Regions from separate parts of the Cobetia sp. Ld8 genome, predicted to be linked through region 3. Evidence: predicted binding sites of a transcription regulator. Region 3 holds the regulator's gene; each other region holds the start of a gene.
The links. Region 3 encodes sigma-54, which starts transcription at its own class of promoters, with help from an activator protein. Its sites were predicted from a motif close to TGGCACNNNNNTTGCTNT; they were not measured.
Positions count from the first base shown of each region.

Region 1: the regulator sigma-54 is predicted to act here: its motif matches at 2,196-2,213, upstream of urtA (urea ABC transporter substrate-binding protein).
Region 2: the regulator sigma-54 is predicted to act here: its motif matches at 2,591-2,608, upstream of ACJJV2_RS08645 (DUF3305 domain-containing protein).
Region 4: the regulator sigma-54 is predicted to act here: its motif matches at 4,120-4,137, upstream of ACJJV2_RS15030 (ANTAR domain-containing response regulator).

Region 1 covers NZ_JBISHF010000007.1:221,101-228,773, reverse strand. Annotated here, with positions in the region: gene urtB (urea ABC transporter permease subunit UrtB) at 1-717, opposite strand, end outside; gene urtA (urea ABC transporter substrate-binding protein) at 853-2,127, opposite strand; gene ACJJV2_RS05950 (PLP-dependent aminotransferase family protein) at 2,690-4,111, shown strand; gene ACJJV2_RS05945 (cytochrome ubiquinol oxidase subunit I) at 4,660-6,075, shown strand; gene cydB (cytochrome d ubiquinol oxidase subunit II) at 6,093-7,100, shown strand; gene ACJJV2_RS05935 (DUF2474 domain-containing protein) at 7,112-7,324, shown strand; gene ACJJV2_RS05930 (RidA family protein) at 7,492-7,673, opposite strand, start outside.
Region 2 covers NZ_JBISHF010000007.1:903,840-911,512, forward strand. Annotated here, with positions in the region: gene ACJJV2_RS08630 (helix-turn-helix domain-containing protein) at 1-164, shown strand, start outside; gene ACJJV2_RS08635 (substrate-binding domain-containing protein) at 478-1,527, opposite strand; gene ACJJV2_RS08640 (formate dehydrogenase accessory sulfurtransferase FdhD) at 1,527-2,462, opposite strand; gene ACJJV2_RS08645 (DUF3305 domain-containing protein) at 2,671-3,228, shown strand; gene ACJJV2_RS08650 (DUF3306 domain-containing protein) at 3,225-4,022, shown strand; gene ACJJV2_RS08655 (4Fe-4S dicluster domain-containing protein) at 4,543-6,459, shown strand; gene ACJJV2_RS08660 (molecular chaperone) at 6,464-7,240, shown strand; gene ACJJV2_RS08665 (twin-arginine translocation pathway signal) at 7,326-7,553, shown strand.
Region 3 covers NZ_JBISHF010000008.1:637,091-644,763, forward strand. Annotated here, with positions in the region: gene ACJJV2_RS13685 (calcium/sodium antiporter) at 1-105, shown strand, start outside; gene ACJJV2_RS13690 (KpsF/GutQ family sugar-phosphate isomerase) at 205-1,272, shown strand; gene ACJJV2_RS13695 (HAD family hydrolase) at 1,399-1,968, shown strand; gene lptC (LPS export ABC transporter periplasmic protein LptC) at 1,968-2,651, shown strand; gene lptA (lipopolysaccharide transport periplasmic protein LptA) at 2,760-3,338, shown strand; gene lptB (LPS export ABC transporter ATP-binding protein) at 3,342-4,082, shown strand; gene ACJJV2_RS13715 (RNA polymerase factor sigma-54) at 4,316-5,764, shown strand; gene hpf (ribosome hibernation-promoting factor, HPF/YfiA family) at 6,425-6,733, shown strand; gene ACJJV2_RS13725 (PTS sugar transporter subunit IIA) at 6,743-7,213, shown strand; gene rapZ (RNase adapter RapZ) at 7,351-7,673, shown strand, end outside.
Region 4 covers NZ_JBISHF010000008.1:979,230-986,902, forward strand. Annotated here, with positions in the region: gene preA (NAD-dependent dihydropyrimidine dehydrogenase subunit PreA) at 1-1,280, shown strand, start outside; gene ACJJV2_RS15020 (TetR/AcrR family transcriptional regulator) at 1,453-2,073, opposite strand; gene ACJJV2_RS15025 (CmpA/NrtA family ABC transporter substrate-binding protein) at 2,244-3,452, opposite strand; gene ACJJV2_RS15030 (ANTAR domain-containing response regulator) at 3,503-4,078, opposite strand; gene ACJJV2_RS15035 (NarK family nitrate/nitrite MFS transporter) at 4,641-5,999, shown strand; gene ACJJV2_RS15040 (hypothetical protein) at 6,121-6,288, opposite strand; gene ACJJV2_RS15045 (GNAT family N-acetyltransferase) at 6,452-7,024, opposite strand; gene dbpA (ATP-dependent RNA helicase DbpA) at 7,254-7,673, opposite strand, start outside.

The sequences.
Region 1 (7,673 bases), on a different contig from region 3:
CTGGGCCAGCTGCGGATCATCACTCGCCGCGGCGCCATTGATGGCAGCGATCGCGGCGGCGTTCAGGCTGCCGGAGAGCGTCTCCAGCGCTGCGGGGTCGCCATTGGCTTCCAGCTGCTGGATGGCGAGCGCTTCCTCGAGAGTGGCGCGGATAGCATCATCGACTTCCTGCTCGATCAGGCTCGGCAACCGCTCGGCCATGGCCTCATCGACACTGCCGCGCAGGCCGCGCGCCGCCGCGAGTCTGACCTCGGCATCCGGGGAAGACAGGTCGATCATCGAGAGTACGCCATCGATATGCCCACGCAGCGAGTTGTTGCTGCGCAGTGTCTTGAGGTCGCGGCGCGAGACCTTGCCCGCCGACTCTCCCGACAGGGCGTCGGAGACGGCCCACTCACGGCCGCGATTGTTGTCGATGATCAAGAAGCGCTCGGCGTCCTTGAGACGAGCCAGCTTGCTGGCAGAAAAGGCTTCCAGCCAGCCACGTGCACGTGCATCCCCGCTCATGGCGATCTCATCGATCACGGCTGGCTTGGCCGGGTTGCGTGCCTCGGCGAGCCGGGTCAACAGGGATTGAGCAGCGCCGTCAGACAGGCGCGCAGACTGGCCAGTCGCGGTCTCGGACTGGGCAGCGGCAAACAGGGGGAATGAGAAAAGACAGACCAGCAGCATCCACTGCCAGCACCCGCGGTACATCGTTGCAACGGTGATAGACATCAAGAAGGCCATCCATGGTGAACGCGCAAAGGCGTCATCAGTCTCCGAGGGCATCGTGGCCTCGGAAACTGACACTCAACGAGGCGGCATGCAGGTGAGCCAGCACGCCGCCTCGCTCTCAGAACGTGCTACGCATCATTGCGTCGCAACGCTCTGTTGAGCCCCACAGGAATGGGTCACGACATTGTAGTTGCCGCATTCCATCGGCTTGCGCCAGTCACTGATCAGGTCCTTGGAGCCTTCCAGATAGTCAGACCAGGCATCGCCGGCCACGGTGGACGGGGTCTGCCAGACGACGGAGAACTGGCCGTTGTCCTGGATCTCGCCGATCAGCACCGGCTTGGTGATGTGATGGTTGGGCATCATGGTGGCGTAGCCGCCGGTCAGGTTGGGCACCGAGACACCGATGATGGCGTCCTTGACCGCATCGACCTCGACGCTGCCGGCCTTGCGCGCGGCTTCCATCCACATGTTGAAGCCGATGTAGTGGGCTTCCATCGGGTCGTTGGTGACCGCATCTTCCTTGCCGGTGTAATCGATCCACTCATCGATGAAGTCGTAGTTGGTGTCGCTGTCCACGCTCATGAAGTAGTTCCAGGCGGCCAGGTGGCCGACCAGCGGCGCGGTATCGATGCCCGAGAGCTCCTGTTCGCCCACCGAGAAGGCCACCACCGGGATGTCCTCGGCATTGATGCCCTGGTTGGCCAGCTCACGATAGAACGGCACGTTGGCATCGCCATTGATGGTGGACACCACGGCCGTCTTCTTGCCGGCACTGCCGAAGGACTTGATGTCCGAGACGATGGACTGCCAGTTGGAATGGCCGAAGGGGGTGTAATTGACCATCACATCCGCGTCCGCCACGCCCTTCGACTTGAGGTAGGCGGCCAGGATCTTGTTGGTGGTACGCGGATAGACATAATCCGTGCCCGCCAGCACCCAGCGCTCCACGCCCACGTCGTTCATCAGGTAATCCACTGCCGGAATCGCCTGCTGATTGGGCGCCGCTCCGGTGTAGAAGACGTTCTCCGAGGACTCCTCGCCCTCATACTGCACCGGATAGAACAGCAGGCCGTTGAGCTCCTCGACCACCGGCAGCACCGACTTGCGCGAGACGGACGTCCAGCTGCCGAAGATCACGTCGACCTTGTCCTGCGCCAGCAGCTCACGCGCCTTCTCGGCGAACAGCGGCCAGTTGGAGGCCGGGTCGACCACGACAGGCTCCAGCTTGCGTCCCAGCAGCCCGCCCTGCTCGTTCTGCTTCTCGATCAGCATCAGCATGGTGTCTTTCAGTGTCGATTCACTGATCGCCATGGTGCCGGACAGTGAATGCAGGATGCCGACCTTGATCGGCCCCTCTTCTGCCTGGGCGACATTGGCCAGCGAGAAACCGACACAGGCGGATAGCATTGCGGCAGCGATTTTCTTGTTCACGACATTCCCTCGTGTCTTGTTGTACTTGTTGTCCCGGCTGAGGTAGTGCAATCGATGTGCCAGCCACACACTGACGCCGCCGGCCAACGGCCAGACAAGAATGCGCCAGCGGTGAGATAGAAGAGAGACGGGCAGAGAGGCGGGCACAAAGACAGGGAGAAAGACTGGGCAAAAACAGTGGAAAGACCGAGAAAGGATGAAGAGACGCTGGAGACATGATGAGAGCACAGCGACATTGCTCAAGCGCAGCACTGCACCAGAATGACGCACCCATCACCGACCCTCGCCCTGCCTTGCACCAGACAGGTGAGAAGAGCGCAGGGCGTGGCGCTGTGCGTGGTGCAGGGCGTGGCGCTCACCGCCGACAGAGCCCCCATCAGTCCGAACGAAAGCGATGGAGGCTGGTGAGATTGGTGCATCCACTACGACGCCCCATAGGTCACGGCCTATCGACACTGCGGTATCCTTGCCCTCTCTCTTGCTCTCTCTTGCTCTTGCCCTCTCCCTTTCACTCTTCCACCCCGTCAGGAAATCCCCCATGAAGCGTTATGAACGCTTTGCCGCCGAGATATCCAACCTGATTCGTACCGGCATTCTCGCGCCGGGTGAGCGCGTGCCGTCGGTGCGTCAGGCCAGCAAGGCGCATGGCATCAGCCCCTCTACCGTCTTTCAGGCGTATTACCTGCTGGAGAATCAGGGCCTGATCAGTGCGCGGCCGCGCTCGGGGTATTTCGTGCGTGACAATGCCTCGCGGATACTCGATGAGCCGCATGTCGCCCTGCAGCAGCAAGCCCCTTCCGATGTCGCCGTCAGTGAGCTGGTGTTCTCGGTGCTGGGCTCACTGCGCGACAACGAGACCGTCCCCTTCGGCTCTGCCTTCCCGAGCCCGGAGCTCTTCCCGCTCGCGCGGCTTGCGACCAGCATGACGCGCGGGCTGCGCCAGCTGTCATCGCATGCCGTGATCTCCGACATGACCACTGGCCATCCTGACCTGTGCCGACAGATCGCTCAGCGCTACATGGTCAACGGCATGCAGCTGCCGACGGAGGAGCTGGTGATCACCAATGGCGCCATGGAGGCGCTCAACCTCGGCCTGCAATGTGTCACCCAGCTCGGGGACCTTGTCGCCATCGAGGCGCCGGCCTTCTATGCCACGCTTCAGGTGCTTGAGCGGCTCAAGCTGCGCGCGGTGGAAATTCCGGTACACCCGCGCGACGGGATTGATCTCGAAGTGCTCGAGAATCGTCTGGAGACGCTGCCCATCAAGGCCTGCTGGTTCATGAGCCATCTGCAGAATCCGCTGGGGGCCAGCCTGAGCGATGCGCGCAAGGCCCAACTGTATGCGCTGCTCTGCCGTCATCAGTTGCCGATGCTGGAAGATGATGTCTACGCGGAGCTGTATTTCGATCAACGTGCCGAGGTGTCGCCCCCGCAGCCCGTCAAGGCGCTGGATGTCGAGGGTCTGGTAATGCACTGCGGGTCATTCTCCAAGTGCCTGGCACCGGGCTATCGGGTGGGCTGGATATCCGCGGGGCGGCATACCCGGGAGATTTCGCGCCTCAAGCTGATGACGACCATCTCGCCATCGCTGCCTGCCCAGGTGGCCCTGGCCGACTACCTTCAGCACGGCGGCTACGACCGCCACCTGCGCAAGCTACGTCTGGCGCTCGAGACCCAGCAGACGGCCATGCTGGCAGCCATTGATCGCTACTTCCCCGCAGACACCCGCGTTACCCATCCCCACGGGGGCTACTTCCTGTGGTGCGAGCTTCCCGAGCACATCGACTCGCTGGCCCTGTTTCAGCAGGCGCTGGCCCACGGCATCAGCCTGGCACCGGGGCCCATCTTCTCTGCCACCCAGGGCTTCAAGCATTGCATTCGCTTGAGCTACGGCCACCCGTGGGATGCGGCGTCAGAGCGCGCCATGCAGACATTGGGTGAATTGCTCAAGGCAGCCTGAAACACGGACCGCTCAGACGAGATGCGAGATGCGAGATGCGCCTTGAGTATGTGCGCGCAAATGCCGCAGCCCTTGCGGCCGCCTTGCCACACAGTCTTCACGCGTTATCCGCGGGGGCGAAAACAGCCCTTTTGCGGCGCATGTCACTCGCGCGACAGCCGCTTGCCACGCCTGGATGTCGCAGCTTGTTGCGCATCTTGATTGCATAACCAGATGTCGCACGCGTGCCCCTTAAGGAAGCGCCAGAGCCCGCCATGGCGGGGCCTGCCGCCAAGGGCGATACGACAAGCACCTGATCCCGTCATGGTGCTGACGTGAATCAGAGTGCGCCCCCCTGCTCGGCTCGCCTTGCTGGCTTCTCGCCATACCACTTGGCTTGCCGGCTGACTGGCTCACGGGCATTTAACGACTGACCAAGATTCAGCTCGCAACTGATATGGTTTTTTCTCGCACAACTGAGCCTGTTATGGCTTCCGGTGGCTCCCTAGAGTAGCGGCGAAGATTCAGGCAGGGCCGTCCCCCTTGCCGCCTACTCAGGAGACATTGCCATGTTCGGCACCGAGGCCATCGACCTGGCCAGGATACAGTTCGCCTTCACCATCTCGTTTCACATCATCTTCCCGGCCATCACCATTGGCCTCGCCAGCTATCTGGCGGTGCTGGAAGGCATGTGGTTGAAGACAGGCACACAGGTCTACCGCAACCTCTATCATTTCTGGTCGAAGATATTCGCGGTCAACTTCGCGATGGGCGTGGTGTCAGGGCTGGTCATGGCCTACCAGTTCGGCACGCATTGGAGCGGTTTCTCGGCCTTTGCCGGCAGCGTGACCGGACCACTGCTGACCTATGAAGTACTGACCGCCTTCTTCCTCGAAGCCGGCTTCCTCGGCGTGATGCTGTTTGGCTGGAATCGCGTCGGCCGCGGCCTGCACTTCTTCTCGACCTGCATGGTCGCGCTCGGCACCCTGGTCTCGATGTTCTGGATCCTGTCCTCCAACAGCTGGATGCAGACCCCTCAGGGGCATGAGGTCATCGATGGCATCGTCGTGCCGGTCGACTGGTTCGCGATCGTCTTCAACCCCTCCTTCCCCTATCGCCTGGCCCACATGGCACTGGCCTCCTTCCTGAGCACCTCGCTGTTCGTCGCTGCCTCCGCCGCCTGGTTGCTGCTCAAGAAACGCGACACCCCGGAAGTGCGCAAGATGCTGGTCATGGCGGTGCTGATGTTGATGGTGACCGCCCCGCTGCAGGCCTTCGTCGGCGACATGCATGGCCTGAATACGCTCAAGCACCAACCGGCCAAGATCGCGGCCATCGAAGGCCATTGGGACAACAGCCATGGGGAACCGACGCCGTTGATCCTGTTCGGTGTGCCCGACATGCAACGCGAAGAGACGCGCTTCGCGCTCGAGATTCCGGCTCTCGGCAGCCTGCTGTTGATGCATGACATCGACAAGCAGGTACCGGCGCTCAAGGACTTCCCCGCCGCGGACCGCCCCAATTCGACCGTCGTGTTCTGGAGCTTCCGTCTGATGGTCGGCCTGGGTCTTGCGATGATTCTGCTCGGCCTCTCCGGTGTCTATCTGGCTCGCAAGGGCAGGCTCTTCACCTCGCGGCGCTGGCTGAGGCTGGCCGTCGCCATGGGGCCGGCCGGTCTGATCGCGATACTCGCGGGCTGGTTCACCACCGAAGTCGGCCGCCAGCCGTGGGTGATCTACGGCTTGATGAGAACGGAAGATGCCGTCTCTGCCCACAGCGCCGTTCACCTCAGCATCAGCCTGACAGCCTTTGTCACGGTCTACTTCATCGTCTTCGGCACGGGGATCAACTACATCTTCAAGCTGATCAAGAAAGGGCCTGAGGTTGATGACAGCCACGCCCCCAGCGGCGGCCCCGGCAAGCCGCGCACACCTTCCCGCCCACTGTCGGCCATCGAGGAATCTCTCGACGGCACCACTCACTGACCGGAGCGATGAACGCTATGGGTATCGACCTTTCTGTCATCTGGGCGGGCATCATCCTGTTCGGCCTGATGATGTACGTGATCATGGACGGCTTTGATCTGGGCATCGGCATTCTCTTCCCGTGGGTGGAGGAAAAGGTGGACCGCGATGTGATGATGAATACCGTGGCGCCCGTGTGGGATGGCAACGAGACATGGCTGGTGCTGGGCGGCGCGGGGCTGTTCGCGGCCTTCCCGCTGGCCTACGCCGTCTTGCTGGAAGCCCTGAGCATTCCTCTTGTCGCCATGTTGATCGGCCTCATCTTCCGCGGTGTCGCCTTCGAATTTCGCTTCAAGGCCTCGGACGCGAGCCGCCACTGGTGGGACAAGGCCTTCGTGGGTGGCTCGGTGCTGGCCACCTTCAGTCAAGGCGTCGCACTGGGAGGCTACATCCAGGGCATCGCCTTCGATGGGGTTCACTTCAGCGGCGGTTCGCTGGACTGGTTGTCACCCTTCCCGCTGTTCTGCGGTGTGGCGCTGCTGTTCACCTATGCATTGCTCGGCAGCACCTGGCTGATCATGAAGACCGAAGGCATTCTCCAAGCGCGCATGTTTGCCCTGACGCGCCCGCTGACGCTGTGGGTATTGATCATGATCGCGGCCGTCAGTCTGTGGACACCGCTGGCGCACCCCGCCATCGCCGAGCGCTGGTTCACGCTGCCGCAGCTGTTCTGGTTCCTGCCGGTGCCAGTGCTGGTCGTGCTGGCAGGTTATGCGCTGATCCGCGCCGTCGCCCTTGAATATCATGCCCAGCCCTTCCTGCTGGTGCTGGCCTTGATCTTCCTGGGCTACAGCGGTTTCGGCATCAGCATGTGGCCTGACATCATTCCCGGTCATGTGACGATCTGGGAAGCGGCCTCTCCGCCCCAAAGCCAGGGCTTTGCCCTCGTCGGCACGCTCTTCATCCTGCCGATCATCCTGATGTATACGGCGTGGAGCTACTTCGTGTTCAAGGGCAAGGTCCGTCATACCGATGGCTACCATTGAGAGGTGCTGACATGACATCCCCGACACGCGAGTCACATTCAGCACCACTGCATGCCCCCACCGCCAGACTCGACAGCGAGCCATCCGGGACGCCCGCGCACTTGGCAAGCTGGCTCAGCAAGATCGGCTGGCTGGTGGTGATCTGGGGAGGCAGTGTCAGCGCGCTGGGACTCGTCTCTCTGGCACTGCGCCGCTTCATGCAGGCCGCGGGCCTTACGCCCTGACAGCAGTTGTAGAAGACATGACGTAGACACAAAAAGGCGCCGGAGCAGCGAATGCTCCGGCGCCTTTCTTGTTGGCCTGAGGGCTTGATAAACCGATGGGCCTGAATGACCAGTCAATGCAGGGCGCAGATGTGACGGGGCACTCCCTCGCCCGCATCCCGGTGGCTTTAGACATCAACCTCCAGTGCGGCGTAGGCGACCATCTCGACCAGCATCTCTTCGCGAGCAAACCCGGAGACGATGATGGCAGCCCGATTGGGATAGGGCTCACGCACATATTCTGCATAGAGGCTATTCACTGTCGCCAGGTGCTCGCGGTCAGTCACATAGATCAACACCTGAGTCAGCG
Region 2 (7,673 bases), on a different contig from region 3:
CGGGCAGCATTCTGCTCTATTCGGAATTCTATGAACCCTTGCCGCTGGGTGAGGGTGACAGCATCTATTTCGACTCCGACATGGGTCACGCTCTGGTTTCTACCAGCGAAGAAGATGCCATCGTGCTGTCGGTGTGCACTCGCAATGATTCGGATCCGAGCTGATCTGATTTGAAGTGCGCTGGGCTGTGTTGAAGTGAGCTGAGCTGTGTTGAAGTGAGACAAGCCACGTAACGCACTGGCAGGAAGCTAAACCGTAAAGATAGCCTTCACGCGAGCGTCACCTGGCCGGTCCATTCAAAACAATGACTTGCTTGACCATGCTCGCCGTCAGTCCAAAATAAAAAAATCGCCCACTAGCCATGCGCTAATGGGCGATTTTTTTGGATGTCGCAAAGACGCTCATGGCTTGCGCCGAGTCCTGACCGCCAGCATCCGCTAGGCGGTCAGTTTATCGAGCGTCTCATTACAAAGCGTCTCAATCGTGCTGTGCGGCATCGCCGCGCCAGATCAACTGACCGCATTCGCGCAGATCATAGCCGCCGAGGGATTGCGCCAACTGGATGCCATTCGGCGTGGCCAGATAGTCCAGCAATCCCTGGAAGAGATCGCGGAAGTAGACATTGCGCGGCACCACCAGATCGAAGGCCTCTTCACAGACCGGCACGAAGCCGAGGCCGAACTCATTGGCGGCCGACAGCGTGCCGGGGCCGACATCCACCTCGCCCCGCGCCACCATCGACGCCACTTCACGCTCGGAATAGGCGATCGCCAGGGTGTTGAGCTGCTCGGCACGCATCTGATGGCCGGACAGCCACTCCTGCAGGAAGCGCTGCGAACCTGCCCCCTCCTGTCGCACCGCCCAACGCCGCTGCGAACCGAACAGGCCGCTGGGGTCGATGGACAGATGACGATCATCATTGCGGATGATCAGCCCCTGGGTACGACGCGCAAGCCGCACCATCACCCACTGACGATAGCCATCATGGCCGCGAATCAGCGCCGGATGACGCAGCGCCGCCTCTTCAGCGCGCCCCCAGTGAATGGCGCAGACGTCAGCACGCCCCTGGCTGAGCAGATCAAGCCCCAGACGCGTGCCGGTGACGCTCATGCCATAGAAGGCGCTACCAGCATGCTGCTGATTGAGGCGCATGGAGAGCGCCGCCAGCAGCGGGTCATCACTGCCGGTGATCATCAGGCGATCCGCCAGTACACCATGATGGCTGGACTCGAGAATCCATTGCTCCACCAGGCGCCTCGGAAACAACCACTTGCCGGTCACCTTGGTCGCCGGCATGGTGCCGTCACTGGCCAGCTGATAGATCTTCTTCTCATTGAGATGCAGCAGACGCGCGACTTCCTGCACCGTCAAGAAGGGGTTGTCGTGGGGGACCGGAGCCTGCCGGCCGGTGGCCGCATTCAGGGGCTCGCCTGAAGACTCAGCGACAGAGCCACCTGAAGGCGCGCCGAGTTCAGAGGAAAAGCTCTGTGAGGGTATGACGCCCAGCGGCGAAGAAAGACGACTCATCACTGCGCCCCCTTGTCATGTCCGGCTGCGCCGTCTGCTGAAGATGGCTTGCCTGACGCGTCATGGCGCGATGACTTGAGAGCGTCACCCGCACGCAGCGGCGGAATGGCGTCCAGCACCAGCCGCCCGGCAGGGTCCACCGCCTGGAAGTGGCGCCCCTTGGCGCGCGCGATCAACAACACACCAAAGCGCTCCGCCAGCTCCACTCCCTTCTGCGTGACACCGGAGCGTGAGACCAGCACCGAGATCCCCGCCTGAGCCACCTTCAGTACCATCTCGGAGGTCAGGCGGCCGGTGGTGTAGAAGACGTTGGCTCCCTGGTAATCACTGTCATCATCACTCAGGGGCGCCAACCAGCTCAGCCCCGCCAGCGTATCGACGGCGTTGTGGCGGCCGACATCCTCGATGAACGCCAATACCTCATCATCCCGACACAGGGCGCAGCCGTGAACCGCACCGGCCTTGCGATAGGTCGCGTTGTGCGCCGCCAGCGCCTCCAACAGGCGATACAACAAGGCCTGGCTAAAGGGGCCTGCATCCAGCGCGGCCAGCGATTGGCGCTCCAGCAGATTGCCGAATACCGTGCCCTGCCCACAGCCGGTGGTCACGGTGCGCTTGCCAAGGCGCTGCTCGATATCCTCGGGCAGATGACGCGTCACCACCGAGGCGCTCTCGACTTCCCAGTCCACCTGCAGCGCCTCGAGGTCCTCAAGCTCACCCAGCAGTCCCTGATTGCGCAGATAACCGGCCACCAACGCCTCAGGTTCGGCACCCAGGGTCATCAAGGTGACGATCTCGCGCCGATTGAGATAGATGGTCAGCGAGCGCTCGGCGGCAATGGACTGCCGATGGCGCTCGCCGCGCTCATCCATGACTTCGATGTCCAGCGTGGTGGGTAGCGTGGCGCGACTGATCGCTGGCCGTGCAGAGGGCATCATGAACTCGGGTCTCCCTGATCGAGCCGGTTGGAATGGCAATTCTTGCGCTGAATCGCCGTAGAGTACCAGTCCGATGGCAGAGCTGTCCCCGCACTGACTGACGGTGACCCTGATATCGCATGCGCCGGCATGTATCTTGCACACTAGCACCATCGCAGCATTCTTTTCAGACCCGCTTGCGGGTACAGCAGTGAACAAGGAAGCCATGTCTGAGTCCATCCCTCCCCGTAGTGACGATACCCGCTGGTTGAGCGTCACCCTGGCACCCACCACGCAGAAGCTGGGGCGTTTCAGCATCGACACCTGGCGGATTGCCGACCTCTCGCCCTCTGCAACGCCAGAGATGGAATCGCACGTAGCAGAGCCTGCCGCCGCTGATGAAGTAGCGCATCGCCGCATCCTGCCGCTGCAGCTTCACCTGACTGAGCGCACCGATTACCGCTACAACCTGCGCTGCGAGCAGCCGCGTCTGTTCGTCCAATGCGATGAGCGCGAAGCCGACGGCATGCAGCCCCGCGTGGTGACGGCCTGTCAGGAAGTGGCATCGCATTGGATGGATGGCGACCAGCTGGTGCTGGACGTGCCGATGCCCCCGGCCTTGATGGTGTGGCTGGAAGCCTACCTCGCGCGTCACGGCGAACGACTCGACGAAGGCAAGAAGAAGAAACGCAAGGGCGCCGGGCGCGCCAGTCAGGCAGAGCAGCACGCCGCGACGCCCGACAAGACGCATCAGCCCGGTGATGGTACGGAAAGCACGTCATGAGCCAGCACGACGACAACGCAAGCCGGGCCAATGAAGGCCTGTTCTCGCGCTGGTCACGCCGCAAGCAAGGCGACAGCCGACGTGAAGACCAACTGGCACAGATGGACAGCGCCGAGGGAACCAAAGGCGACAGCCTCCCGCCGCCACAGGCGGGAGTCGCCTCTGACAATAGCGCTGCCCCCCCTGCAACGCGCGGCTCGCAGCACGAAGCCCTGGGCGGCGATAGCCCCTCCTCGGCAGCCGAACAGGCAGCCGAACAACCAGCAGAGCAGGCATCAACCGAGAGCGATCAGCAGGCACCGGGCGCTGACAACGCTGAAGCGCCAGTCATCGAGCTGCCAGACCCCGACACCCTGACACCAGACGCCGACATCAGCGCCTTCATGCAGAGCGGCGTGGACCCGGCGCTACGCCAGCGTGCGCTGCGGCGCATCTTCATGGGGGGCGAGCACTCGGTGCGCGATGGGCTGGATGACTACGACCAGGACTTCTCCCAGATGCGCCCACTCGCCGAAGGTGTCGCCGACACTTTGCGCAGCTGGACCCGCAAGGTCGAAGAAGGCCTGGAAAAGCTCGATGAGGCAAGCGAGACACCCGCGGTGGATACGACCCTGGAGACAGACGACAAGATCGCTGAGCAGGCGCCTGACGGTGAGACGCCAGTGGGCGAGTCACACGCGACGCCCAGCGACGAGATACTCGAGTCGCCTGCCCCGCAAGCGATACCTGCGGAAAACTCGCGTGAGCCTGCTCCCGCGTCAGATGATGACAGCGGCGTCCGCCACAAGCCGTGACCCGGGGCTGGCCCCATAAGCGCCTCCAGCGCCAGGGCTGAGCGCGTCAGGGCTCAGGATGCCAGGGCGTCAGGATGACGCGCCGCACAACCAGCATGAGTCATTATGACCCACGAGTAAGCCGGACACGCCTGACCGAGGTCATCCTGATGCCTCATGGGTCACCCTGACGCGCCTCATCAAGGCGCACTGACTGCAACGCACATGCAAGATTCAGCATGACATGCCAACCCTTGAAGATGATGACTGGCGTCAACCGCCTGCGATGATGAGTGCCTGCGCGACCTGACCGCGCCTCTCTTCTCGCCGGGCGTGAAAACGTCAATGTCATCAACAGCATGCAAAGATGGTTGGCCTGTCATGAATCCCCCACTGAACGACTGTCGATCGCCGACCCGGCTCTGACCGCGAAAGACCGCGAGAGACCGCGAGAATCAGCGACGACCGGGACCTGCATCATCCGCCTGCCACCTGACGGCAGCTTGCATGCCAGGTCCGCCACGACCGAATAAGGATGAGGATGCTCAGCTCAAGCCTCGAGAGCGCTCAGCGCGCCCTCAATCAACAAGCACGCCAACGCGCCCTGTCATCCGCCATGGGTGGCTCGCCTGCCTCAAGTCTGCCGCTGTTGGCGACGGATGCCGGTAGCGCCCCCATCCGCTATCACAGTCAGGGACGCACCGTGATCATCGGCAGCGAAGCGCGAGTGCGAGCACTGGCGAGTCTGCTGACCCGCCTGCCGGCCACCGCTCAGCTGCCGGTGGCACTCTTGATCAGTGAGCAGGACAACAGTGCGCTGGTGACGATGGATGAACAGCATCTCGCCGCCAGTGAGTCGCTGCCTGCGCACAGTGCTCCGCGTGACATGCTCGCGCTGAGCGGTCACCTCGGCCAGTTCAGCCTTGCCAGTGATGGCGTCAATCTGGCCGCCGCACTGGTGCCGCAAGGTGCCGGCAGCGCGACCCATTTCGATCTGATCGCCGACCTGTCCAGCCAGCCGCTCAACCAGGCGGAACTGCCACCGCCCGGCTATCTGCAAGCCGGCGCGGACATCATCGCCGAGCTGGATCAGCTGGTCGCCGATGCTGAGGCCTCTCAGGAACCACTGTCACAGCTGACCGCTTGGGCGATGCAGTTCGCGGGCCTGATCGGCAATTTCGACAAACCGAATTACGTGACCGTCAATCTCGATACCTGCGCGCATTCCAGTGCCGGCAATATCGGCTGCACGCGTTGCCTGTCATCGTGCAGCGCCGATGCCATCTTCTCGGTGGCCGGTCGTCGCAATGCGCATATCGAGATTGACCCTTACCTGTGCCACGGCGCGGCCAGCTGCGTCAGCGCCTGCCCGACCGGCGCGCTGAGTTTCACCCAGCCCCCGGCCGAGCAGCGCATGGAGCAGATCCAGCGCCTGCTGGAGCGCTATCAGGATGGCGGCGGCCTCTACCCGCTGCTGCGCTATCGCCTGGAGAAATCCCCTGCCTCGCAGACTGCCCTGGCGAGTGTCGACCAGGAGCGCTGCCTCGATATCACCCTCGAGGAAATCTCCGCCACCGGGCACGACGAGTGGCTGGCCGCTCTCGCACTCGGCGCGACGCAGGTCATCGTCGAACTGCCCCACGACCTGCCCGCAGGCCAGCACCAGCAACTCGATAGCGAACGGCGTCTGGCGCTGACCCTGCTCGACAGCATGGGGCTTGCCAATGCGGACAGTGGCGAGCCGCGCATTCGCTTCGTCTCTTTGCCATCCCCCCTGCCACAAATGGATAGCAACGAAGCTGACCCCCTGCCCCTGATCACGCCGCTGTGTGTCGCTCTGGCACCGGGCGCTGACAGTGAAGAAGAGCAGCAGCCCAGCCAGCCGATCGCCCGTGACTGGCTGCTGGGTCAGCCGCAGGCACGCCCCGGCAAGCGCGAACGCCTCAATCGGGTGCTCGATCACCTGGCGACCCTGTCGGTCGCGGACCTGGCGCAGGACAGCGTCGCCGTGCCGACAGGCGCGCCCTTCGGCGTGGTGAACGTCGACAGCGACAACTGCACGCTGTGCCAGGGCTGCGTCGCCGTCTGCCCGACCAGCGCCCTCTCGGCCAATCGCACGTCGCCTGCACTATCCTTCACTCAAGGTGACTGCGTGCAGTGTGGCCTGTGCGAGCAGGCATGCCCGGAGCAGGTCATCACCCTGACGCCTGGCTTTGCTCCGCAGCCCGACGTGCGCCGCGAACCGCAGCTGATCAAGCAGGATGTGCCCTTCCCCTGTATCAGCTGTGGCACGCCGTTCGGCTCCACCGCCACCATCACGGCGATGCAGACCAAACTGGCCTCGCATGCCTACTTCCAGGGCGATGGCGCACTGCGCCTGAAGATGTGCAGCGACTGCCGCGTCAAGGACATCTGGCACGAAATGGCACGTAATCCCGATGCCCAACTCAAGGTTTGAGCCAATGACATCACCCACGTCGACTCCCGACGACTTTGCAGCAGGTGGGACTGACGATCGTGCACCTGACACCACTGCGGCCGACTCTCTGATAAGCCATAGTGAAGAACAGCAGGCATTGCGCGCCGACCTCTACCGGCTGCTGGCGCGGCTGTTGCGCGCGGCACCGGATGCGGAGCTGATCGACTTTCTGGCCGAACTCGACCATGACGCCATCAGCCTGCCCGGGACCGCCGAGCAGCAACTGCCGCGCGCGCTGGCGTCGCTGTCATTGGCCTCCCGCGTCAGCGACTCGCGCCGGCTGGAAGACGACTTCTTCCAGAGCCTGGTAGGCGTGGTGCAGGGCGAGGTAGTGCCCTACGCCAGCTGGTACCTCACCGGCTCGCTGATGGAAATGCCGCTGGTCGCCCTGCGCCAGGACCTGAAACGCCTCGGCTTCGAACGCCAGAGCGACGTGCATGAGCCCGAGGATCATCTCGGCGCACTGTGCGAAGTGATGGCCATGCTGATCGATGAGGTGCCCGGCGAGCAGGTCAATTTCTTCCGCCGCCATATGGCCAGCTGGGGCGAGCGCTGCTGCGCCGACCTCGCGGGACGCGAGAGCCCCTTCTATGCCGCCGTCGGCTACCTGGGGCAGGCCTTCCTGCGGGCAGAGCGCCTGAACCTCGGCGACTCGATCCCGCTGCATGCGGCTACCGAAAACAACTCTGGCGAGCAGGTGACGGCCGAGGCCGTCCAGCTCGTCACGCCAGCCAGTGTGGCGCCCGGCGCAAGACACTGATGTCACGCATGACGTGAAGCAACATTCGAGACTGCAACGCTAACCATCTCGCATTACCCAGCAGCATTGCCGACAGGAGATCAGCATGAAGACTGATGACGCAAAAGACAGCCATAACCAGGCGCGCCAGGGGCGCCGCAAATTCCTGCGCGTACTGGGCGCCAGCACCGTAGGGGTTGCCGCAGCAGGGTCATTGGCCGGTGCCGTGATTCCGGACCAGGCCGCGCCAGAGGCCCCCGTCAAGGACAAGGGCACGGACAACTATCGCGAGAGTGATCACGTCAAGGCCTTCTACGCCACGCTGCGTGACTGAATGCAAGACAGACAGTGCCCTGAGCCTGCGCCATGCGCGCGGCCAGCGGCCTGAACAACGGGCAGCGCGGAGAGGTTTCCGCCCGCCATCGACAGTGACAAGTCGGCACGGATCAGGACT
Region 3 (7,673 bases):
CTCATCTGGCAGCGCCGTGGGCGCATCGGCCGCGGCCCAGGTGTTATCCTGCTCGCCTGCTATCTGGCCTACACGGCCTGGCTTGCCATCAGCCTGACTCGCTGACGGCAGCGTCTTCATCATCGTTTGCCACGCCGCCGCGCGGGATGACACGCCCTTTCCGCGCGGTTTGAGCCCTGGCCAACCACAGGCAACAATTCGATCATGACCGAGCCTTCCAGCACCCCGCACGCCACCGCGCCTGGCACTTCTGCTTCAAGTCAGTCCGCCGCCAGCCAGTCCGCCGCCGATGAGACTCCGGCCAGCCAGGCGGATTTTCGCGCCAGCGCCCGCCGCACCTTCGCCATTGAGGAAGCGGCCATCGCCGCGCTCGAAAGCCATCTCGATGACGACTTCGACCGCGCCTGTCAGCTGATGCTGGCCACCAAGGGCCGCGTCATCGTCACCGGCATGGGCAAATCCGGCCATGTCGCCAGCAAGATCGCCGCCACCCTGGCCAGCACCGGCACGCCGGCCTTCTTCGTCCACCCCGGTGAAGCCAGCCATGGCGACCTGGGCATGATCACGCCGGCCGATGTGGTGCTGGCGCTGTCCAATTCCGGAGAGACCGCCGAAGTCACGGCGCTGCTGCCGCTCTTGAAGCGCATGGGCACCCCGCTGGTCTCGATGACCGGCAAGCCCGGCTCGACCCTGGCGCGTGACGCCGAGGCACATCTGGACACCAGCGTCGCCCAGGAAGCCTGCCCGCTGAATCTGGCACCCACCGCCTCGACCACCGCCGCGCTGGTGATGGGCGACGCCCTGGCGGTGGCGCTGCTGGAGGCCCGTGGCTTCACTGCCGAGGAATTCGCGCTTTCCCACCCGGGCGGCAGCCTGGGCCGACGCCTGCTCCTGCGTGTCCAGGACGTGATGCACCACGGCGATGCCCTGCCGCGCGTGGCGCTCGGCAGCCCGCTGCGCGATGCGCTGCTCGAGATCACGCGTCAGGGCATGGGCTTCACCTGCGTGATCGATGATGACGACCACCTGGTCGGCGTCTATACCGATGGTGACCTGCGCCGCACCCTCGACCAACACGGCGATCTGCGCGCGCTGAAGGTCGATGATGTCATGACCCGCGGCGGCAAGACCGTGCGCGCCAGCATGCTGGCCGCCGAAGCGGTGCGCATCATGGAAGAAAACCGCATCAGCGTTCTGGTAGTCTGTGACGAGGATGAGCACCCCATCGGAGCCATCCATATGCACGGCCTGCTGGCCAGCGGCGTGATCTGAACTCCCGCGGGCGTTCGCTGTCTCTGTTCGACGGCAGATCGTCCCGGCAAGACGCCACCGCTCAACGCCCATCAGCGCCGTTCACAGGACAGCGTCAAGCATGCACGGAGTGCGAGGAGAAAGACCATGAGCGACACGAATTCCCTGAGCGAAGAATATCCGCAGGACATCATCGACCGCGCACGCCGCGTGCGTCTGCTGGCTCTGGATGTCGACGGCGTGCTCACCGACAACCGTCTGCACTACGATGCCAATGGCGTCGAGACCAAGTCCTTCCACGTCCAGGATGGCCATGGCCTCAAGCTGGTGCTGCGCAGTGGCGTTCGCGTTGCGCTGATCACCGGCCGCAGCTCGCCGATGGTCGAGCGTCGCGCCAAGGAACTGGGCATTCAGGATGTCATCCAGGGCCGTGAAGACAAGCTGGTCGCGCTGACCGACCTGTGCCGCGAGCACGGGATCGAGCTGGAAGAAGTCGCCTATTGCGGCGATGACCTGCCGGACCGCGAAGCCATTCGTCGTGTCGGTCTCGGCGTCAGCGTGCCCAACGCCATGGCCTACGTGATGAGCGAGGCCAACTGGGTCACCTCACGCCAGGGCGGCGATGGCGCCGTGCGCGAGCTCTGTGATCTGCTGCTCAAGGCCCAGGGCCACTGGGCCTCGGTGCTGGATACCTACCTGCAGGAGTCGCGCCCCTGATGTTACGTCTGTCCCGCCCTTCTCCGCGCCTCTGGCTGATGCTGCTGTTGCTGCTCGTCGGTGGCGTGCTGGCGCTGATCGAGCAGCGCAACAGCCTGGAATCGACCGTCAATGTCGAGGTCGACAGCAGTGAGCCGGATTACTATCTCGACGGGGCAGACATGACACGCTTCGATGCGCGCGGCGTGGCGATCCAGTCCATGACCTCGCCGCATATCGAGCACACGCCAGGCGATGACGTGACCCGGGCGCAGACCCCGAAGATTCGCACCAACGACAGTGAAGACCGCCGCTGGTATGCCACGGGAGACAGTGGCGTGTTGAGCGCCGGCGGCGACACCTTCACCCTCGAGGGCAATGCCAGACTGCGCCAGCCCGATGACCGGTGGACCCTCGATACCGATGTCCTGCACTACAGCCGTGATCAGAATCGCGCCTGGAGTGACGTGCCGGTCGTGATCACCCAGAATGGCCAGCATGTCGAAAGCGACAGCTTCAGCGCCGACCTCTCCCAGGATTCCGCCGTGCTGCAGGGCCGTGTTCGCAGCGTCCTGCAACCCGGCACAGGCCAGAGCGAGGCCAGCAAGGAAGCCGAGCGCATCGACTCGGGCACCGACAGCACCAATACCGATGATGGGCGCGTCAACAGCACCTTCGAGGCAGCGCCTGCCAGCGGTGAATGAACCCGCCGGGCTGGCCGTCAAGCCATGACCCGCGCCGCAACACCTTCTTCTCTGCCGCTCGATGGCATCATTGCTCGGGCGGCGATCCCGTCATGCCAAGGAGCCACCATGACTTCCACGACTCGCAAGCCCTTGACGGCCTGTCGCCAGACCCTCAACAGCGGTGTCATGGCGCTCTGCCTGGCACTGGGCATGTCCACCTTCGCCCCGGCCGCCATGGCGCTGGACAGCGATGCCAGCCAGCCGATCAACATCGCCGCGGACGCCCTGTCACTCGATGACAAGGCCGGTACCGCCACCTACACCGGCCAGGTGGAGATGCGCCAGGGCAGCATGAAACTCGATGCCAGCCGCGTCGATATCAGCCGCGCCGGCAGCGGCGAGATCTCGCTGGTCAAGGCCACCGGCAAGCGTGCCTACCTGGAACAGCAACCCGCGCCCGACGAGAAGCTGGTCAAGGGCTGGGCCGACACCATCCGCTACCATGCACTGGAGCGCCGCGTGGAGCTGGTCGGCAACGCGCGTCTCGAGAAAGGCGATGACACCTTCGAAGGCGGCTACGTGGAGTACTTCCTCGACAAGCGCCAGGTGAACGCCAACAACAGCAAGACGGCACAGCAGACCGAAGGCGGTCGCGTGCACATGACTCTGACGCCGCGCGGCGCCAATGCCAGCAAGGAAAACTAAGTCATGACTGCTGCTACTCCGCGTACGCTGAGCGCTCGCCATCTGGCCAAGGCCTACAAGGGCCGCAAGGTGGTCAAGGACATCTCGCTGGAGATCCGCCAGGGCGACATCGTCGGCCTGCTGGGCCCCAATGGCGCCGGCAAGACGACCTCGTTCTACATGATCGTCGGGCTAGTGCGCGCCGATGCCGGCAACGTCTCCATCGATGACAAGGACCTCTCCGCTGCCGCCATGCATCAGCGTGCACGCGCCGGCATCGGCTATCTGCCGCAGGAAGCGTCGATCTTCCGCAAGCTGTCGGTGGCCGATAACATCATGGCGATTCTGGAGACCCGCAAGGACCTGGATCGCAATGGCCGCAAGGCACGCCTTGAAGAGTTGCTCGAGGAATTCAGCATCACGCACATCCGCGCCAGCGCCGGCATGAGCCTGTCCGGTGGTGAGCGTCGTCGGGTCGAGATCGCCCGTGCACTGGCCACCGAGCCGGACTTCGTGCTGCTCGATGAGCCCTTCGCCGGCGTCGACCCCATCTCGGTGGGCGAGATCAAGAGCATCGTGCGCCAACTGCGCGATCGTGGCATCGGCGTGCTGATCACCGACCACAACGTGCGCGAGACGCTCGATATCTGTGACACCGCCTATATCGTCGGCGATGGCCAGATCATCGCCCACGGTGACGCGGACTCCATCCTGGCCAACCAGCAGGTGCGCGACGTCTACCTGGGCCACGAGTTCACGCTCTAGGGTCAGCGGCTGCGCTGAGTCCTCGCGAGGCGAAAGCTTCAAAAGCCGCTGCGTGATTTTATCGCGTAGCGGCTTTTTCATGTCTGACATCAGACGCATGCATGACGTCCATACCACCTTGGTGGAAACATGGCATGCAAGTTGCTTGAATATTCACGGCAACCACTTGTCAGTGCCCCGAGTCACGGTATAGCGTAGTAAGCACGTTCCTTTGCCGTGAATTGACTGACTCCATGAAACCCACCCTGCAACTCCGCCTCGGCACCTCGCTGACCATGACGCCGCAGCTCCAGCAAGCGATCCAGCTGCTGCAGCTGTCGACGCTCGACCTGCGTCAGGAGATTCAGCAAGCCCTCGAGTCCAACCCCATGTTGGAGCTCGACGAGGACTACGAGTCGCTGGATGTCGTCGAGACACAGGATTCAAGCGAGATCTCCACTGCCGACTCCTCGAGCGAGATTCCCGAGGAATACCCCCTCGACAGTGACTGGTCGGACCTCTACCAGGACCACGCCGGTAGCCTGACCAGCTCCGGCAGTGGCAGCGGGAGCGAAGAAGGGCCGGACTTCGATCGCAATACCAGTGTCGAGAGCCTGCAGGACCACCTGCGCTGGCAGCTGGCGATGACCGACCTCGATGGCCGTGAACGCCAGATGGCGGAGAGCTTGATCGATGCCGTCGACGGTGCCGGCTATCTGAGCCTGTCACTCGATGAGCTGGTCGATGGCCTGCGTGGCCAGGGCCTGCCCGGCCTGAAGGCCTCCGAGCTCGAGCAGGTATTGCTGCGTCTGCAGCAGTTCGACCCGACTGGCGTCTTCGCTCGTGATCTGCGCGAATGCCTGCTGCTGCAACTGGCGCTGCTGCCGGATGATCTGCCGCTGCTGGCGCAGGCGCGCCGCTTGGTACGTCAATTCCTCGAGGCACTGGGCAACGATGACCGCAAGCTGCTCAAGCGGCGCCTGAGCCTTGACGATGACGAGCTGGACCACGTCATCCGCCTGGTACGCGCGCTCGACCCGCGTCCGGCATCCGCCTGGGGCGAGCCCGCCAGCGATTACGTGATCCCTGATCTGCTGGTGCGCCATACCCGCCATGGCTGGCAGGTCGAGCTCAACCCGGAAGCGCTGCCCAAGCTGCGCATCCAGCCGGAATACGCCGCGCTGATCAAGCGTGCCGACAAGTCCGCCGACAACACCTTCCTAAAGGACAACCTGCAGGAAGCGCGCTGGCTGATGAAGAGCCTGTCATCACGCAATGACACCCTGCTCAAGGTCGGCCGCGAGATCATGGCACGCCAGATCGACTTCCTCGAGCAAGGCGAGGAAGGCATGAAGCCGCTGATTCTGGCCAACATCGCCGAAGTGGTCGAGATGCACGAATCGACCATCTCGCGGGTCACGACCCAGAAGTACATCCACACCCCGCGCGGCGTCTTCGAGCTCAAGTTCTTCTTCTCGAGCCAGGTTGGTGGCAGCGGCAGTGGCGACGCCCACTCAAGCACCGCCATTCGTGCCCGCATCCGCAAGCTGATCGCGGAAGAGCCGGCCCGCAAGCCTCTCTCCGACTCACGGCTGGTCGATCTGCTCGCCAGCGATGGCATCGAGGTCGCACGCCGTACCGTGGCCAAGTATCGCGAAGCGATGGGCATCCCCTCCTCCAGCGAGCGCAAGCGTCTGGCCTGACGCATCACCTGCGGCTGCCATGCCCAGCTCTCACCTCCACAATGGCAGCCGTCGCCAACCTCAAGCGTTGGATTTTCCGCTCATCAGCCTCTGACTTCGCGGGTAGCGTTATGCCTGTCGCGCGCTCTGTCATGCCGTCAACCGCTCGCCAATTGCCCGTCATGGCCCATGACAGCGCGCAGAATGATGGTAAAAAACCGCCGTTCCGGCAGCGTCATTTACCGTCAATCGCATGTTTTTAAAGTCACTTTTGCGCGTATTGCACCTGGATGACACCCGAAGAACCTCCCGGAACGTCGCTTGCTCCACGCAATCGAAGCGCCTGAAAGGCGACGTACATGCAGGGATTGGCGACGAAAACCCGCCTTCTTGCGCGTCTTTCACGCACCACCCACCAGACGTGCCCTTGAAGTCCACTCCGTTACCCCTCACTGAGTTGAAGACAAGCACTGAGCCACGATGCAGCGCAGCGTTGATCTTTGCGCAAAGCTTGGGCATTGTCGGTACAGACGCTCACGACATCTGACGCCACTGGCAAGGGTGCGAAAACATCGCCAGACGGTGGCCGTCAAGCCTGTTGCAGAGCGTCCGATCAGGGTTTGCTCGTAGTCAAAAAGGGTTACAATTGAATGGCAACCCGCTGGATAAAGGAGCGTGTCCATGCAAGTGAATATCACCGGGCATCATGTGGAACTTACCGATCCTCTCCGCGATTACGTCAACGAGAAGCTCGCTCGCCTCGAACGGCATTACGACAACATCACCAATGTTCAGGTGACACTGTCGATCGAGAAGGAGCGCCAGCAGGCTGCCTGCACCTTGCACGCGGCAGGCGCTGACCTCCACGCCCTGGCAGAAGACCCCAACATGTACGCTGCCATCGACGCGCTCGCCGACAAGCTGGATCGCCAGCTGGTCAAACACAAGGAAAAGTCCCAGGCTCGCTCTCAGGGCACCGGGACCCGTTGACCTTCAGCCATGACACTTGATCAGATCCTTCCCCCCGAGCGCACGCTGTACGGTGTCCCCGGGGGGAGCAAGAAGCGGGTGCTTGAATTCTTCAGCACCTTCATCGCACAGAACATTCCCAGCCTGGACAGCCAGGAAGTCTTCTCGCGCCTGATCGGGCGCGAAAGACTGGGGTCGACCGGCATTGGCCACGGTGTGGCCGTGCCCCATGCACGCAGCCCGCATTGCAAGACGCCAATCGCTGCGTTTCTGAAGCTCGGTGAACCCATCGACTTCGATGCCATCGACGGAGAACCCATCGATCTGCTGTTCGTGCTGCTGGTGCCTGAGGAAGCGGATGAGACCCATCTGACGCTGCTCGGGCAGGTTGCGGAATTGCTCAATTCCCCGACCAATCGCTCGGCCCTGCGCCAGGCAGACAGCCAGCGTGCACTCTTTGAGGCATTGACCCAAGCCATCGCCGAATTACCGGCGCGCTGAATGACAGGCCCGGACATCGTCCGGGCTTTCGTCTTGCTGGCCTTCCATCGGCCGACGTACAGCGCACTGATAGCGGGCAGCCTTCTGCCCCACCCCTGCATTCTTTCGACGTTGACCTCGCCCTTGGAGAGCACTTCATGAAGATCGTGATCATCAGCGGCCGCTCCGGCTCCGGGAAATCCATCGCTCTCCAGGCGCTGGAAGACATTGGCTACTATGCCATCGACAATCTGCCCGGCATGCTGCTGGCGCCACTGGTCGATCAGCTCGAAAAGGACAGCCCGGCGCGCCGGCGCATCGCGGTCTCCATCGATGCCCGCAACCTGCCGGAAGCCTTGACCCGCTTCCCCGAATTGCTCGACAACGTCCGCCAGAGCGGCATGGACGTGCAGGTCGTCTACCTGACCACCGATTCGCGAGTGCTGCTGGAACGCTACTCGGCGACCCGTCGTCGTCACCC
Region 4 (7,673 bases), 340 kb from region 3:
CCAGCTACAAGGCCGATCTGTCGGTCAACTTCGCCGGCATCCGCGCCCCCAACCCCTTCTGGCTGGCCAGCGCCCCGCCCACCGACAAGGCCTACAACGTGGTACGCGCCTTCGAGGCCGGCTGGGGAGGCGTGGTCTGGAAGACGCTGGGCGAAGACCCGGCGGCGGTGAACGTCTCCTCCCGCTACTCGGCGCACTATGGCCCGAACGGCGAAGTCAGCGGCTTCAACAACATCGAACTGATCACCGACCGCTCGCTGGAGATCAACCTGCGCGAGATCACCCAGGTCAAGAAGGACTGGCCGGACCGCGCGCTGATCGTCTCGCTGATGGTGCCGTGCGAGGAAGAGGCCTGGAAGACCATCCTGCCGCAGGTCGAGGCCACCGGCTGTGACGGCATCGAACTCAACTTCGGCTGCCCCCACGGCATGCCGGAACGCGGCATGGGCGCGGCGGTGGGCCAGGTGCCGGAGTATGTCGAGCAGGTCACGCGCTGGTGCAAGACCTACAGCTCGCTGCCGGTGATCGTCAAACTGACGCCCAACATCACCGACGTGCGTGAACCGGCCAAGGCCGCCTGGCGGGGTGGTGCCGATGCCGTCTCGCTGATCAACACCATCAACTCCATCACCCATCTGGATCTCGACCGCATGGTCGCGCATCCCATCGTCGGTGACCGCAGCACTCACGGCGGCTATTGCGGCAGCGCCGTGAAGCCCATCGCGCTGAACATGGTGGCCGAGATAGCGCGCACGCCGGAAACCGCGAACCTGCCGATCTCCGGCATCGGCGGCATCTCCAACTGGGAAGATGCCGCGGAATTCATCGCCCTCGGCGCGGGCAGCGTGCAGGTGTGCACGGCGGCGATGCTGCATGGCTTCCGTATCGTCGAGGAGATGAAGGATGGCCTGGGGCGCTGGATGGATAGCAAGGGCTATCAGCGTATCGACGAGTTCTCGCGCGCGGCGGTGCCCAACACCACCGACTGGAAGCAGCTGGACATGAACTATCAGGTGATCGCCCGCATCGACCAGGACAAGTGCATCGGCTGCGGACGCTGCTACATCGCCTGCGAGGACACCTCGCACCAGGCCATCATGCATCTGGCCAAGGACAACGGCACCGCCCGCTATGAGGTGAAGGACGCCGACTGCGTGGGCTGCAACCTGTGCGAGATCACCTGCCCGGTCGAGGACTGCATCAGCATGGAAGTGCAGGACACCGGCAAGCCGTACATGAACTGGATGGAGGACCCGCGCAATCCGCATCGCGCTGCCTGATCGCCTGATGCGGCGCTGATCCTGAACAGGAGCGGAGAGAAACAACGAGAAACAGATGGAATCAAAAAAGGGGCTGCCAGCAATGGAAGCCCCTTCTTCATTGGCTTGATGACCCACCAATGATGACGATGATTAGCTTCAGGATAATGAAATCATGAAGTCACCTGCTGACTCAGGCAGACAAACCGACGCCCTTCAGCAGCACCCGCGTCACGTTCTGCACCGCCTGCTCGAATTCCCGATCACTCAGCGCCTTGCCCTGATTGAGCACCGCGATCTGGTGATCGAAGTCGGCGTAGTGCTGGGTGCTGGCCCAGATCATGTACAGGTAGGCGGAGGCATCGACGTTGTCGATGCGGCCCTCGCCGATCCACTGGCGCAGGCGTGACTTCTTCATCTCGGCCCACTCGTCGAGCCACACCGTCAGCTCCTCTCCCAGCACCGGCGCGCCCTGCATGATCTCGCTGGCCCACACCTTGGAGCCATAGGGGCGCTGGCGCGAGTGCATCATCTTGGCGCGAATGTAGGTGGAGAGCACCAGCTGCGGGTCGTCGTAGGCCTCGAAGCACAGCGCATCTTCCTTCCACAGCGCCAGCAGGCCATCGAGCACCGCGCGATACAGCGCTTCCTTGGTGCTGAAGTAGTAATGCAGATTGGACTTGGGCAGCTCTACCTCGGCGGCAATATCGACCATGCTGGCGCCGACATAGCCCTTGAGAGCGAAGATCTTTTCGGCGGCGAGCAGGATGCGGCCGACATTATCCTTGCGAATCTGAGACTTGCGAGTGGTCATGCGATCCCCTGACGCGGTGCTGGCAGTGCGATGAGAATATCACAACCGCACTGCCAACATGTCTGAGCCGTCAGGTTTGCCCTGTCATCCGGCAAAGGAGATGGCGACTTCTCTGCAAGTGCTGTGCAATCCCGCGCCAGCGCGGACCGGCAAGAACCGCGCCCGCGACATCACTCGAAGACCGCGCCATCGATGAAGCCATCCGCCGGCATCGGCACCTGGCCCGCCTCGCCGCTCAGCCACCAGGGCGCCGGATGCGTGCCTTCACTGCGCTCATCCGCCACCGGCACCACCATGCCCAGCTTGCGGGCCGCCGTGCGGTAAAGATCCGGGCGCACACAGCGTGTCAGCGTCGCCTCGAGATCCTCGTCATTGAAACCCTGCAGATGCCCCCAGCGCTGCATCTGGGCGATGTACCAGCGCGTCTGGGAACGCCACGGGAAGTTGGCCGCATAGCGATGGAAGATGGTCCAGCCGGGATTGTGCTGCTGGAAGTCGTCCACCGACTGCTCGACATCGACATCTTCCAGTCCGCGCGTCACCACGCTCATCGGCACCTCCGGCATGCCCTCGTCATGCAGCCACTCGGCGGCTCTGGCCCGATTGCCGGGGCGGTCCAGCCAGGCGCAGGCATTGAGCAGCGCGCGAATCAGCGCCTGATGCGCCAGCGGATGCTGCTCCGCCCAGTCCTCGCGCACGCCCAGCACCTTTTCCTGCCCGAAGCGCCAGATATCGTGACTGCCCGCCACCACCTGCCCCATGCCCTGCGCCGCCGCCAGGCTGTTCCAGGGCTCACCGACACAGAAGCCATCCAGCGCACCGCTGGCCAGCTGTGCCGCCATCAGCGGCGGCGCCACGGCGCGCATCTCGACGTCGCGGTCCGGATTGATGCCGCCCGCCGCCAGCCAGTAGCGCAACAGATAACGATGCGAGGAGAACGGGTGCACGCTGGCCAGCTTGAGCAGCGGCTCGCCGCGCTGCTTGCGCTCATGCACATGCGCCGCCAGCGCCTTCGCGACCTGCAACGGACTGGAGAGGTCGTGGCCGTCCTCGCCGAGGGTGGCCATCAGCGCGCGCGACAGCGTGATGGAGTTGCCGCCCAGATTCAGTGTCATGGCACTGATCACCGGCGTGGCGCGGCCATCCAGGCCCAGGGTCGAGGTCAGCGGCATCAGCGCCAGCATCTGCGCGCCCTGCAGCACGCCGGTCTGCAGGTCATCACGCAACGCCGCCCACGAAGGTTGCCACTTGAGTGTCACCGCCAGCCCTTCCTCGCGGAAAAGCCCCAACTGCTCAGCGACCACGAAGGGCGCGGCATCATTGAGTGGCATCAGGCCCAGCGTCAGCTGATGGCCATTCAGGGGTACATCTGTGGGCATCACGCACACCTCTTGAACGATCGAGAGAGAAGGACAGTACGGCGACCGGCTCAGCGCCGACGCGCGGCCTTGAGCAGCTCATCGGCCAGCTCATGCAGGGCCAGGCGCCGGTTCATGGCGGTCTTGCGCAGGTATTGGTAGGCGGCATCTTCACTGAGCCCGCGCGTCTCCATCACCACGGCCTTGGCGCGATCGACGCTGCGCCGCTGCACCAATGTGGTCTGGGTACGGTTGAGCTCCCCCTTGAGCGCACGGTGCGCCTCGAAGCTGGTGATGACGACCTCGACCATGCTGCGCACCATCGCAGGCATGACGTGGTCCACCACATAGGCCGAGACACCGGCGCCTGCCGCCTCACGCACGAGGTCCGGGGCATCTTCACTGGCCAGCATGATCATCGGCTTGGGATAGCGTCGCCCCAGCTGGCCGAGATGCTCCAGGGTGTCGCGGCTGGGCAGGTCGGCGTCGATGATCACCGCATCGGGCTGATGCTGCTCGACCAGCGCGTGCAGGTCCTCGTGCTCGTCAACGCGCAGCGCCACCTCGAAGCCGGCGCTCAATAGCGCCTGCTCCAGCGCGGCGGAGCGCTCACTGCGGACATCGACGATCAGCACGGTCACGGGCATGTCAGGTTTCCTTGGGTCGGGCATGAGACTTGCCGTACACCCAAGCAGGATTCGTGCCGCAATCTGGTGCAACCCTGCGACCAAAGGCCTTCAGAGCGGCCGAGCCGAAAGCGTCGCTGCACTGCAATGAGGCACGCGCCTTGCCGACCCTCCCAGCGCCAGTCGCGTGCGCCAGACTGGTACCTCGCGCCTTGCTGACGCACCGCCAGCGCGCATCGAGCGCGCATCCAGCCCGGGACACCGCCTGCGCGTGCCAACCTACTGCCCTCGCCAAGCCATTGATCTTCTGGGACTTGTCCCGCCCACACCCCCGCAACTGGCGCGCTACTTGCTTTGTTCCTGTCACTTGCCGCACAGACGCTCTGCTGCCGGCAACCATGGCATCACCGACTGCTGCCATCGCTATCCATGACGTGGACCAGGCTCTTCGGAGTACGAGTGCGTCGAACCAGGCCCCTCAATGACGAGGCGCCCTTGCTGTCGTTCATTCACAGCCGTTCGACCACTCGCCGAGCACACCTGACCTCGTGCCCGGCACCGACGCTGAATCAGGAGCCCACTCATGGATATCCGCAACAAGGCCAGCCGCATCCGGCTGTTCAGCTTCAACACCCCGCAAATGCGCGCCTTCCACATGTCGTGGTTCGCCTTCCACGTCTGCTTCTTCGGCTGGTTCGGCATCGCGCCGCTGATGGCCGTGGTGCGTGACGACCTCGGCCTGACCAAGACCCAGATCGGCAACACCATCATCGCCTCCGTCGCCATCACGGTGATCGTGCGCCTCGCCATCGGCGTGCTGTGTGATCGCATCGGGCCACGCAAGGCCTACACCTGGCTGCTGTGCCTCGGCTCGCTGCCGGTGATGTGCATCGGCTTCGCCGACAGCTTCGAATCCTTCTTCCTGGCCCGTCTGGCCATCGGTGCCATCGGCGCTTCCTTCGTCATCACCCAGTACCACACCTCCGTGATGTTCGGCCCCAACGTGGTCGGCACCGCCAACGCCACTACCGCGGGCTGGGGCAACCTGGGCGGTGGCACCACCCAGATGCTGATGCCGCTGGTGATGGCCGGCCTGCTGATGCTGGGCGTCGAGCAGACCCTGGGCTGGCGTCTGGCGATGGTCGTGCCGGGCATCGTGCTGTTCCTGACCGGTATCGCCTACTACTTCTTCACCCAGGATGCGCCGGACGGCAACTTCAACGAGCTGCGTGAGCGTGGTGAGCTGCCCAAGGCCGAGAAGGAATACAGCATGCGCGCCACCTTCGGCGCGGCGGCACGCGACATCCGCGTCTGGGCCCTGTTCCTCGTCTATGGCGCCTGCTTCGGGGTCGAGCTGACCATCAACAACGTCGCCGCCATCTACTTCTTCGATCACTTCGACCTCGATCTTGCCACCGCCGGTCTCATCGCGGGCCTGTTCGGCCTGATGAACCTGTTCGCCCGCACCCTGGGCGGCGTGTTCTCCGACCTGTTCGCCCGCCAGTCCGGCCTCAAGGGCCGCGTGCGCTGGCTGTTCATCGCGCTGCTGTGTGAAGGCGTGGCGCTGGTCGGCTTCGCCCAGATGGAAACCCTCGCGGTGGCCATCGGCATCATGCTGGTCTTCAGCCTCTTCGTGCAGATGGCGGAAGGCGCGACCTTCGGCATCGTGCCCTTCGTCAATCGCAAGGCACTCGGCGCGGTCGCCGGTATCGTCGGTGCGGGCGGCAACGCGGGCGCTGTCGCCGCGGGCTTCCTGTTCCGCAGTGAGGAGCTGACCTACCAGGAAGGCCTGATGTACCTGGGCATGGGCGTGATCGTGATCTCGCTGTTCGCACTGCTGGTGCGCTTCAGCGCCGCCACCGAGGCCGAGGAAAGCCGCGCCTACGACGCCGCCGTCGCGGACCGCAAGCAGCAGAGCGAGCAGCAGCCCGCCTCGGCATAAGCGGATTGCTTTCTCCCCGAGCCAGACACAAGAAGGCCCCGCCTCATGGGAGGCGGGGCCTTCTTGTGTCTGGCGACAGCTCAGGTCAGCGGCGACTCATCGCGGCGCTGGCATCCGAGCCTCAGCTATCGGTGGCGTTCTCGACGCTATCACCGGCTTCCTCGACGGCGTTGTCCATCTTCTCACCGGCCTTCTCCATCGGGCCTTCGTCCTCGCAACCGGCGAGCGACAGGCCACCGAGACCGAGCATGGCAATCATCAGCGAACTACCCAGAGTCTTGAGCTTCATGATGTCTCTCCTTGAATCATCGGTCGGAATGACGCGACAGCTGCCATCACACGCAGGCTGCCACGTGGTGTTACCCATGACATGGAGCTGGAGCCTTGCCGTTTCAAGGGTCACGCAACGCCGAGTTGCCTGTTGCTGATCAAAACCAACCGCTCAAGGCTGCTCAGATACCCAGCTCAGAGAAGGTATCGGGAAACTGCACTTCACCGCCCAGCCCCTCCAGATAGTCCGGCAGCAGCTCGAAGGCGACGAAGGAACCCGGCACGTCGTCATGATGGCAGTAGAGCCCGTAATGACACGCCGGATGAAAGCCCAGATGGGTATAGAAATCCGCATGGCCTGCCGCCACCACGGCCCCCGCCCCCAGCAGCCGGCAGCGCTTGACCGCCGAGATCACCAGCCGCTTGCCGATGCCGTGACGCTGATGCTGGGGCAGCACCGCCAGCGGCGCCAACGCCATCAGCACGCGGTCCGGGTAGCCGGAAAGCTCCACCCGCGACACCATCACATGCCCCAGCAGGCCGCCCTCGCCTTCGCTGAGGTGACGGCCGGTCTCCGGGTCGGTGACACGCTCGGCCACCAGCGAGATCTGCGCCAGATTGCCTCGACGCAATCTATCACCCAGGCGCGCTTCACGATGGCCGGCAAAGACGGATTCATGAATGCGGTAGATGCGCTCATGATCAATGAGACGTTCTTCACGAATGCGAAGATTATCGACGGCGTTGGCAGTCATCACGAGGTACCGGATCAGCGCCCTGATGGCCAGGGACGTTACCTCAAGCTTAGCCACCGCCCGCAGCGGCTGCGAGCGTCAATCTGCTGCTCAAAAAGCACGATGCCCGCCGTGGTGGCGGGCATCGCTTGGGGTGATATCAAGGTCGCATGGCAGATGAAAAGACTGGTTCAGTCCCTCTCAGGGTTCTCGCCGATACCGGTCAGACACGTCACCGACGCTGCCCGCCTCAGCTCTTGAGACGACGCGCGCGGAAGGAGCGCCCCTTGAGCTTGCCGTTCATCAGCTGGGTGAGTGCCGACTTGGCGACATCACGCTCCACGGCGAGGAAGGTGGTCCGCGCCAGCACCTTGATCTTGCCGATCTTGCTGCCTTCCAGGCCGCCGTCACCGGTCAGCGCGCCGAGGATATCGCCGGGGCGCAGCTTGTCCTTCTTGCCACCGTCGATCTGCAGCGTCGCCATGCGCGCATGGAACGGCTCGCGCGTCAGCATGCTTTTCGAGGGCAGCGGCTCGGCTTCCAGCGTCTGCTCGAGGAATTCACCCAGCTTGGTCAGACGATAGTCTTCCTTCTCGGTGTACAACGTGCAGGCGATGCCGGAGCTGCCGGCACGGCCGGTACGCCCGACACGGTGCACGTGGGCGTCGAG